2 linked regions of the Caldimonas thermodepolymerans genome follow. The protein of the gene in region 1 interacts with the protein of each later gene in a pairwise test. Links are inferred from orthologs where the notes say so. Each region holds a gene or a part of one and is shown in the gene's direction. Other genes may lie near its edges.

Region 1 (7,463 bases):
AGCTGGGCGCGCGACCAGTAGGGCTTGCGCTTGCCGAAGTCCGCCGGCGGGCGGTACAGCGGCACGCGGAAGGTGGCGTCCGGCTGCCGGCGTGCCTCGATCAGCGGTTCGAAGTAGCCGGTGATCAGGCCTTCGGCGCTGCCGTCGTGCGCCTCGACGCGGTAAGGTTGCAGGCGCCGCTGCAGCCAGGTGCGCACCGTGGTTTCGTCGGGTTCGGGGATCGCCGCGGCCTCGGCGCACAGGCGTTCCCAGCCGGGGGCGGGCTTCAGGCAGCTGCGCAGCAGCGCGGGCCAGGCCAGCGCGAGCTGGTCCTCGCCCCAGCCGGGCAGGGCGTCCCAGCCGACCGGCACCCAGCGCGAGCGCGGCTGCTCGATCACCCGCGCCGCGGTCGCCGGCGGGGGCTCGGACGGGGTGGCCGCCGGACCTGGCGCAGGCGGCTGGCCGGCGCAAGCGACCAAGGTTCCTAGAATGAGCGCCCGTCCCGCGCGGGACAGGCGTTGCAGGCTACGCAAAGGAAAGGACATGTGGTTGATTCTGCTGGAGGCGCTGGCCGCCCTCCTGATCCTGATCTTCATCGTCTGGTGGACCATGTTCTCCGGCCGCAAGGACCGCAAGCCCACCGACGCCCCGTCGCAGGACGACGGGACGCCCCGCCCTTGAGCCGGCTGCGCGGGCGAAAGTTCACGCCCGCTCATGCCGCCTGCGGCCTGGGCGTGCCGACCGGCCACAGGAAGCTGAACGGCTGGCGGCGCAGGCGACGGCGCACCGCGGCGTAGACGCGGGCGCGGTCCTTGAGGCGGATGTTGCGCGAGCGCAGCGCGAGCCGGAACGCGAGCACGAAGCTCACCGTCACGTTGAGCACCCCGGTCAGCGCGATGCCGGCCACGGCGAGCCAGAACCCGGGCGTGGACACCAGCTCCCAGCCCAGCGCGCCGAGTGCGGCCCCCAGCTGGCCGCTGGCCAGGGTCACGTGGCGCACGTCGAAGTGGATGCCGAAGAACGCCGCCACCGCCGGCACCAGCCCCAGCATGAAGCCGAGCGAGATGTTGCCGGCAAAGCCCGAGACGTTGGCCTGCAGGTAGGCCGACCAGCGCTGCGCGCGGGCCTCGCCCAGGCGCGCCAGGATGCGCGGGTTCCAGCGCAGCGCGCTGCCCAGGCGGTGCAGCACGAACCAGTTCTCGGCCCAGCCGGCGACGATGCTGGAGGCAAACAGCAGCACCCCGGTGGCCGCGGCGTACAGCGGCGTCCAGCCGAGCAGGCTGAGCGAGGCGACCGTGTATTCGGCCTTCCCGACGCCGACCAGCGGCGCGCCGAAGGCGGCCTGCCAGGCCAGCTGCACCAGCAGCACGCAGGGCAGCACCACCGCGACGTTGCCGAGGATGCCGGCCACCTGGCTGCGGATCAGGTGCGCGACCTCGTCGACGAAGCGCTCCACCGCCTCGTCGGAGGCCACGTCGTGCAGCTTGGCGGCCATCGCCGGGGCCGTCATCGCCGGCTGCTTGGTCGCCAGCGTGAAATGCGCGAGCTGGATCGCGACGAAGCTGACCGCATAGTTCAGCCCGGCGGCGAAGCCGGTGAAGAACGGCGACAGCCCGAGGCTGGTCAGCATGAACTTGACGAACACCGTGATCGCGGTCAGCGCCCCGCCGCCGGCGGCACGCCAGACCATCTGCAGGTACTCGGCGCGGTTGCGGGTGATGTAGTGCTCGCCGGTCTCGGCGCTGCGCTCGACCATCTTGCGCGCCAGCAGGGAGTAGTTGCGCGCCAGCAGCGCGCGCACGCTGCGCCGGCCCTGCGCGGTGTCGGCGAACTGCACCATCAGCTCGCGCACCGCGCGTGCCGGCTCGCGGCTGAGCAGGCAGTCCAGCAGCAGCCGGATGCGTGTCAGGCGCGCCTGCAGCTGCTGCAGCGAGAACACGATGTCGACCGAGACCCCGTATTCCTCCAGGTGGTCGTAGACCGTACGGGCGTCGCGCCGGCAGGCGTCGAGCAGGGCGTGGGCATGGCCCAGCGCCGGCGCGAGCCGGGCGGGCTGCGGCGGATCGGCCTCCAGCAGCGTGCGCAGGTCCTCGAAGGCGCGCGCCAGCTGGCGGAACGACGACAGCGAGCGCGCCGGCTCGGACATGCGGGTGCGGATCTCGGCGGAGAAGGCGGTGGCGCGCACCTGGCTGACGCAGAACATCATCGCGTCCAGCAGCGCCGAGCGCCAGCGCGCCGCCGCCTGGGGATGGCGCGAGCTGGCCACCGCTTCGCGCAGCAGCGCGGCGATGCGTTGCAGGGTCGCATCGTCGATCGCCTCCAGCCAGTGCCGGTCGCCGGCGTCCGAGAACACCAGCTGGAAGAACTCGGCCAGGTCGTGCGTCTCGGCGGTGCCGGGCAGCAGCTTGCGCTGGATGCGCTCGGCCAGCTCGCTGAAGAAGGCCATGCGCTGCGCGAAGCCGAAGTCGGCCAGCAGCAGCGTGGCATCCATGTCCTCCAGCGTGCGCGCGAGCAGCTCGATCACCTGCGCGCGGTACTCCGGCTGGCGGTCCAGCACGTTGAGCAGGTGGCGCAGGCGCAGCACCGGCAGCGGCGTGCCGGCCGTGGATTCGGCCGCCTCGACACCCTCCTTGCGCAGCGGCGCGTGACGCAGCCATTCGGCCAGGCGCACCCACCACAGGTTGCGCTCGGCCAGCTCGGCGCGCGGTCTGAGGACCGACAGCAGGGCACTGAGGTCCCACGCCGCCGGGACCAGGGCCGAGCGGAGCCAGCGCATCAATGCAGCCCGCTGCGCTGCACGGCCAGCGAGAAGGCCGGCACCACCGCTTCGAAGCGCTCGCCGTCCTCGGCGACGCAGAAGTAGCTGCCGCTCATCGTGCCGCGCGGCGTGGCGATGCGGGTCCAGCTGGTGTACTCGAAGCCTTCGCCGGGCCGCAGGAAGGGCTGCTGGCCGACCACGCCCAGGCCCTTGACTTCCTCCACCTTGCCGTTGGCATCGGTGATCACCCAGTGGCGCGAGATCAGCTGCGCGGCCACGTCGCCGGTGTTCTCGATCGTGACGGTGTAGGCGAAGGCGTAGATGCCCCGCGCCGGGTCCGACTGTTCCGGCAGGTGCTGCGGCTCGACGCTGCAGGTGAATTCGTAGGTGCTCATGGACGTGCTGTTGTTGGCGAGCGGCGTTTTCCGGTGGCGATGGTAGCAAGGCGTCTCTTCCTACAATGGCGGATCGCCTTTGGACTGCCCGTCATGACCACCTACCGCATCGCCCCCAGCATCCTCTCGGCCGACTTCGCCCGCCTGGGCGAGGAGGTCCGCAACGTGATCGACGCCGGGGCAGACTGGATCCACTTCGACGTGATGGACAACCATTACGTCCCCAACCTGACCTTCGGCCCGATGATCTGCGAGGCGCTGCGCCCGCATGCGCGCCGGGCCGACGGCACGCCGGTGCCGATCGACGTGCACCTGATGGTGCAGCCGGTCGACGCGCTGGCCCAGGCCTTCGCCAAGGCCGGCGCCGACCTGATCAGCTTCCACCCGGACGCCAGCACCCACGTCGACCGCACGCTGCAGCTGATCAAGGCCGAGGGCTGCCAGGCCGGGCTGGTGTTCAACCCGGCCGCGCCGGTCGACATCCTCGAATGGGTGATCGACAAGGTCGACCTGGTGCTGATCATGAGCGTCAACCCCGGCTTCGGCGGGCAGAGCTTCATCCCGAGCGCGCTGAAGAAGATCGAGCGCGTGCGCAAGCTGATCGACGCCAGCGGCCGCGACATCCGCCTGGAGGTCGACGGCGGCATCAAGGTCGACAACATCCGCCAGGTGGCCGACGCCGGCGCCGACACCTTCGTGGCCGGCAGCGCGATCTTCGGCAAGCCCGACTACAAGGCGGTGATCGGCGCGATGCGCGAGCGGCTCGCGGCATGAGGCTGCCGGCCGGACTGCAGGCGGTCATCCTCGACCTCGACGGCACGCTGGTCGACACCGCCGGCGACTTCGTCGTCGCGCTCAACCTGATGCTGCACGACCTGGGCCTGCCCGCGATCGACCACGGCTTCGTCGCGCGCACGGTGGGCAAGGGCTCGGAGCACCTGATCCGCCAGACGCTTGCGCAAAGCCAGGACGAGGCCGGCGTCGCGCGCCTGTACGACCAGGCCTGGGCGCGCTACCAGCACCATTACCTCGCGATCAACGGCGAACATGCTGCGGTCTACCCGGGCGTGGCCGAGGGGTTGGCGCGGCTGGCGGCGCTCGGGCTGCCGCTGGCCTGCCTGACCAACAAGCCGACCGCCTTCGCGCGGCCGCTGCTGGAGCGCAAGGGGCTGGTCGGCCACTTCCGGCACGTGTTCGGCGGCGACGCGTTCGAGCGCAAGAAGCCCGATCCGCTGCCGCTGCTCAAGGCCTGCGAGGCGCTGGGCAGCGTGCCGGCACGCACGCTGATGGTGGGCGACTCGCTCAACGACGCACAGGCCGCGCGTGCGGCCGGCTGCCCGGTGGTGCTGGTGACCTACGGCTACAACCACGGCCGCCCGGTGCACGAGGTGCCGGCCGACGGCTACGTCGACCGGCTCGACCAGCTGCAGCCGGCGGGCTGATCAGCCCTCGTGCGCGCTCGCCGAGGGGCGTGCCTTGCCGAGCAGGGCCTCCTTCAGCGCGGCGTCGGCCGGGTGCGCGCCGAGCCAGATCTTCAGCAGCGCGTTGTAGAACTCCGGTTCCTTGATCGGTTCGCCCATCGGCTGGCCGTTGACCAGGATCTGCGTGCCGGTGCCGGGGATCCAGTCGACCTGGAACGATTCGCCTGCGGCCAGCTTCTTCTTCGCGGCGAAGATCTCGCCCAGGCGGATCGTGCCGGGGATGGACTTGACGAAGTCCTCGCGCGAGGCGTTCTGCTCGATGCCGCGGGTGAACAGCTTGCCCAGTTCGTTGGCGTCGATCTCGCGCAGCATCACGATGTGCATGCGGCGCGGCCCGGCGGCGCGGAACACCGCCTCGGGCGTGGCCGCCTTCTGCGTCAGGTACAGCCCGGCGGCGTAGACCTTGAAGATGGCCTTGTAGCGCACGCCGGCGCCGTTGAGCTGCAAGGTGGCGCCGTGCAACTGGATCTGCGGGTCGTAGCGCACGCCCGCGGTGTCGGGGGACTGCGCCCGGGCCGGGCCGATGACGGCCAGCAGGAACGCCGTGGCGCAGAGCCATGTACGCAGCATGGAGGCCTCCTCGAGTGATGTTGCGGTGTCGCCAGTGTTGGCGGCCGGGCCCGGGGCGTCCATCGGTAAAAACGCACGACCGTTCGGAAAATTGTCACGCCCGGCCCGGCGGCTTGTCCCCGCCCGGGCCCGGGCGGCGGGTCGATTCCGTCGGCAGGCGCTGCTACACTCCGGGACCATGTTCATCTCGCGCAAACAAACCAAAGGTCCGCACGACCGGGGAGCCTGGCCCTGGCGTCGCCCGCACGCACTGGTTTGATTTGCCGCCGGCCGTGGGCGGTGCCCCTGTGCACGAGCCCCATGCGCCTTCCCGGCACGCCCGGAATCTCCGATTCCTCCCACCGTCTTGACTGCCGCGAGCACCTGCGGGCACCGGCCGCAGGCCTCGCAGGGCTTGGAGGGCCCCACGCGTGATCACCGAACTCGAATTCAAGAGCCTCAGCCAGCAGGGCTACAACCGCATCCCGCTGATGCTCGAGGCATTCGCGGACCTGGAAACCCCGCTGTCGCTGTACCTCAAGCTGGCCCATGCCGAAGGCAACGGCCGCTATTCCTTCCTGCTGGAGTCCGTCGTCGGCGGCGAGCGCTTCGGCCGCTACTCGTTCATCGGCCTGCCGGCGCGCACGCTGCTGCGCGCGCGCGGCTTCGGCGCCGAGGCACGCACCGAGGTCGTCACCGACGGCGAGGTGGTCGAGGTGCACGAGGGCAACCCGCTGGACTTCATCGACGCGTACCAGAAGCGCTTCAAGGTGGCGCTGTCGCCGGGGCTGCCGCGCTTCTGCGGCGGGCTGGCCGGCTACTTCGGCTACGACGCGGTGCGCTACATCGAGAAGAAGCTCGAGTCCACCTGCCCGCCCGACACCATCGGCTGCCCGGACATCCTGCTGCTGCAGTGCGAGGAGCTGGCGGTCATCGACAACCTCTCGGGCAAGCTGTACCTGATCGTCTACGCCGATCCCAAGCAGCCCGAGGCCTATCCGAAGGCCAAGCGGCGCCTGCGCGAGCTCAAGGACAAGCTGCGCTACTCGGTGAGCGCGCCGCAGGTGAAGCCCAGCCAGGGCTTCCATCCCGAGCGTCCGTTCGCCAAGGCCGACTACCTGAAGGCGGTCGAACGCGCCAAGGAGCTGATTGCCGCGGGTGACTTCATGCAGGTGCAGGTGGGCCAGCGCATCAGCAAGCGCTACACCGAGTCGCCGCTGTCGCTGTACCGCGCGCTGCGCTCGCTCAATCCCAGCCCCTACATGTACTACTACGACATGGGCGACCACCATGTCGTGGGCGCCTCTCCCGAGATCCTGGTGCGCCAGGAGCGCCTGGTCGACGGGCAGCAGAAGATCACCATCCGGCCGCTGGCCGGCACGCGTCCGCGCGGGGCCACGCCCGAGCAGGACAAGGCCACCGAGGTGGAGCTGGTCAACGACCCGAAGGAGCGCGCCGAGCACGTGATGCTGATCGACCTGGCGCGCAACGACATCGGCCGCATCGCCAAGACCGGCAGCGTCAAGGTCACCGAGGCGTTCGCGGTCGAGCGCTACAGCCACGTGATGCACATCGTCAGCAACGTCGAGGGCATCCTCCAGGACGGCATGACGGCGATCGACGTGTTCAAGGCCACGTTCCCGGCCGGCACGCTGACCGGTGCGCCCAAGATCCACGCGATGGAGCTGATCGACCAGCTCGAGCCGACCAAGCGCGGGCTGTACGGCGGCGCCTGCGGCTACATCAGCTACGCGGGCGACATGGATCTGGCGATCGCGATCCGCACCGGCATCGTCAAGGACCAGATGCTGCACGTGCAGGCCGCCGCCGGCGTGGTGGCCGACTCCATCCCCGAGATGGAATGGCGCGAGACCGAGGCCAAGGCGCGTGCGCTGCTGCGCGCGGCCGAGCTGGTCGAAGAAGGCCTCGACTGAACCCCGTCGCTCCTGCCTGCCCGGGCGTCCGGGCGGCGCTGGCCTGTCGCGACGCCGGAGTGCGGCAGGCGCACACGTATGCGTCGTTCAATGAACAGCAATCTCGTATGCGTCGTTGAACGGGACGCGGGGATGCGCCGATCATCCGGGCCCTCACCCACTACTGAGAGCACAAGCCATGAAGAGGAGACATGCACTGGCGGTGCTGCTTTCGGCAGGCATCGCTCCGTTGCAGTTCGCCCATGCCGCCCCCGCGGACGCTTCCCCCCTGACCATCGTCGTGCCCTTCGTGCCCGGAGCGGCCACCGACGCCCTGACCCGCCTGATCAGCCAGCAATGGACGAACAAGACCGGGCGCATGGTCATC
Region 2 (2,796 bases), 2.0 Mb from region 1 along the record:
AGGTGGTCGACGTGCTGCAGACGCCCGCCTTCCTGTGCCGCCAGACCGACTTCATCCGCGCCGTGGCGCAGTCGGGCAAGCCGGTCAACATCAAGAAGGGCCAGTTCCTCGCGCCGCACGACATGAAGAACGTCATCCAGAAGGCCCGCGACGCCGCGCGCGAGAAGGGCCTGCCCGAGGACAACTTCATGGCCTGCGAGCGCGGCGCCAGCTTCGGCTACAACAACCTGGTCAGCGACATGCGGTCGCTGGCGATCATGCGCGAGACCGGTGCCCCGGTGGTGTTCGACGCCACCCACTCGGTGCAGCTGCCCGGCGGCCAGGGCACCAGCTCCGGCGGCCAGCGCGAGTTCGTGCCGGTGCTCTCGCGCGCCGCGGTGGCCGTCGGCGTGGCGGGCCTGTTCATGGAAACCCACCCCGACCCGAGCAAGGCGCTCAGCGACGGGCCCAACGCCGTGCCGCTCAAGCGCATGAAGGACCTGCTGGCCACGCTGGTCGAGCTCGACCGCATCACCAAGCGCAACGGGTTCCTGGAGAACAACTTCAGCTGAGGCGCCGGCAGGGGTCACCCCGCCTGCGGGGTGCCGTCCGCGGTCGACGCCCTGCCGCCCCCACGACAGACAGATTCATTGACTTCAAGGAAGAGGACCTTTCATGAGTGCCATCGTTGACATCGTCGGCCGCGAGATCCTGGACAGCCGCGGCAACCCGACCGTCGAGTGCGACGTGCTGCTGGAATCCGGCGTGATGGGCCGCGCGGCCGTGCCGTCGGGGGCCTCCACCGGCTCGCGCGAGGCGATCGAGCTGCGCGACGGCGACAAGAACCGCTACCTGGGCAAGGGCGTGCTCAAGGCCGTCGAGCACATCAACACCGAGATCTCCGAGGCCGTGCTGGGCCTGGACGCCTCCGAGCAGGCCTTCCTCGACCGCACGCTGATCGACCTGGACGGCACCGACAACAAGTCGCGCCTGGGCGCCAACGCGACGCTGGCGGTCTCGATGGCGGTGGCGCGTGCCGCGGCCGAGGAATCCGGCCTGCCGCTGTACCGCTACTTCGGCGGTTCGGGCTCGATGCAGATGCCGGTGCCGATGATGAACGTCATCAACGGCGGCGCGCACGCGAACAACAACCTCGACCTGCAGGAGTTCATGATCCTGCCGGTAGGCGCGCCCAGCTTCCGCGAGGCGGTGCGCTACGGCGCCGAGGTCTTCCACGCGCTGAAGAAGATCATCCACGACAAGGGCATGAGCACCGCAGTCGGCGACGAAGGCGGCTTTGCCCCCAGCGTCGCCAGCCACGAGGCCGCGATCCAGCTGATCCTGGAAGCGATCGAGAAGGCCGGCTACACCCCGGGCGAGCAGGTCGCGCTGGGCCTGGACTGCGCCTCCAGCGAGTTCTACAAGGACGGCAAGTACCACCTCGAAGGCGAAGGCCTGACGCTGACGGCCGAGGAATGGACCAACGTGCTGGCCACCTGGTGCGACAAGTACCCGATCATCAGCATCGAGGATGGCATGGCCGAGGGCGACTGGGACGGCTGGGCCCACCTGACCCAGGCGCTGGGCCAGAAGGTGCAGCTGGTCGGCGACGACCTGTTCGTCACCAACACCAGGATCCTGCGTGAGGGCATCGAGAAGCGCATCGCCAACTCCATCCTCATCAAGATCAACCAGATCGGCACGCTGACCGAGACCTTCGCCGCGATCGAGATGGCCAAGCGCGCCGGCTACACCGCGGTGATCTCGCACCGCTCGGGCGAGACCGAGGACTCGACCATCGCCGACATCGCCGTGGGCACCAACGCCGGCCAGATCAAGACCGGCTCGATGTCGCGTTCGGACCGCATCGCCAAGTACAACCAGCTGCTGCGCATCGAGGAAGACCTGGGCGACGTCGCCAGCTACCCCGGCCGCGCCGCGTTCTACAACCTGCGCTGATCGGCGCCATGTCGGCCCGCCTCCTCACGCTGGTGCTCGCCGGGCTGCTGGTGCTCGTGCATGCCGAGCTGTGGTTCGGCAAGCACGGGGTGCACCGCGTGATGGAGCTGCAGGGGCGGCTGGCCGAACAGCGGGCGAAGAACGACCGCAGCCGCGAGCGCAACCAGCAGCTCGCGGCCGAGGTCAGCGACCTCAGGGAAGGGCTGGAGATGGTCGAGGAAAAGGCCCGCTACGACCTCGGCATGATCAAGCCCGACGAGATCTACGTGCAGCTGACGCCACCGCCGCGGTGAGCGCTTCGTTTCTTCCGCCTGCCCCCGTCCGCCCGGCCCTGCCGGGCGGCTTCACGTTGGCGGTGGCCGGGGCCACCGGCGCCGACGTGCAGGCCCTGTGCGCCGGCCTGCGCGAGCGGCTCGCATCCGGCACGGCCTGGCAGGTGCTCGACGTCACCGAGGCCCTGCTGGAGGGCGCGGCAGCCGCCCTGCCCGCGCCGGCCCGCTGCCTGCTCGCCGGCCTGGACGTGCTGCCGCCGGCACAGCGCCCGGCGGCCGAGGCGCTGGACCAGCGCCTGCGCGAGGCGCTGCAGCGCGCCGGATGGTCCTACGGCGTGGTCTACGGCCGCACCCCGGCCGAGCGCCTCGAGGCGGCCTGCCGCCTGCTCGCGCCCCCGTCACGGCGTCCCGGGACGTCATCGGAGTCGGCCCCTCGCCTGCGCCCCTGGTGCTGTCCGGAATGCCTGGTGCCCGAATGCGAGCACCGGCTGTTCCGGCTGCCGCGCCAGGTGCCCCGCGGTCACTGGATCGACGACGAGGACGGCGGCTGATTGCGCTCTTCGGTGAACAGGCCGCCCACGTCGAC

Evidence for each region.
Region 2: the proteins of rpe (region 1) and eno interact in binary tests that used the Escherichia coli proteins (3 or more experiments, as listed by UniProt). The link is inferred for Caldimonas thermodepolymerans from one-to-one orthologs.

The regions. Positions count from the first base shown.
Region 1 is NZ_CP064338.1:3,407,346-3,414,808, reverse strand. Bases 2,189-5,065 are described here. They hold rpe (ribulose-phosphate 3-epimerase), read left to right. Parts: upstream 2,189-3,225; coding sequence 3,226-3,906; downstream 3,907-5,065. Other genes in these bases: IS481_RS16135 (chalcone isomerase family protein), read right to left, coding at 4,575-5,065; gph (phosphoglycolate phosphatase), read left to right, coding at 3,903-4,574; apaG (Co2+/Mg2+ efflux protein ApaG), read right to left, coding at 2,755-3,132; IS481_RS16155 (site-specific recombinase), read right to left, coding at 2,189-2,755. Also shown: mltA (murein transglycosylase A), read right to left, coding at 1-524; IS481_RS16160 (hypothetical protein), read left to right, coding at 523-660; more of IS481_RS16155, read right to left, coding at 692-2,188; more of IS481_RS16135, read right to left, coding at 5,066-5,183; trpE (anthranilate synthase component I), read left to right, coding at 5,594-7,096; IS481_RS16125 (Bug family tripartite tricarboxylate transporter substrate binding protein), read left to right, coding at 7,275-7,463. UniProt on the Escherichia coli protein: Catalyzes the reversible epimerization of D-ribulose 5-phosphate to D-xylulose 5-phosphate.
Region 2 is NZ_CP064338.1:1,445,859-1,448,654, reverse strand. It holds eno (phosphopyruvate hydratase), read left to right. Parts: upstream 1-654; coding sequence 655-1,938; downstream 1,939-2,796. Other genes in the region: hslO (Hsp33 family molecular chaperone HslO), read right to left, coding at 2,731-2,796; IS481_RS06930 (hypothetical protein), read left to right, coding at 2,228-2,761; ftsB (cell division protein FtsB), read left to right, coding at 1,947-2,231; kdsA (3-deoxy-8-phosphooctulonate synthase), read left to right, coding at 1-551. UniProt on the Escherichia coli protein: Catalyzes the reversible conversion of 2-phosphoglycerate (2-PG) into phosphoenolpyruvate (PEP). It is essential for the degradation of carbohydrates via glycolysis.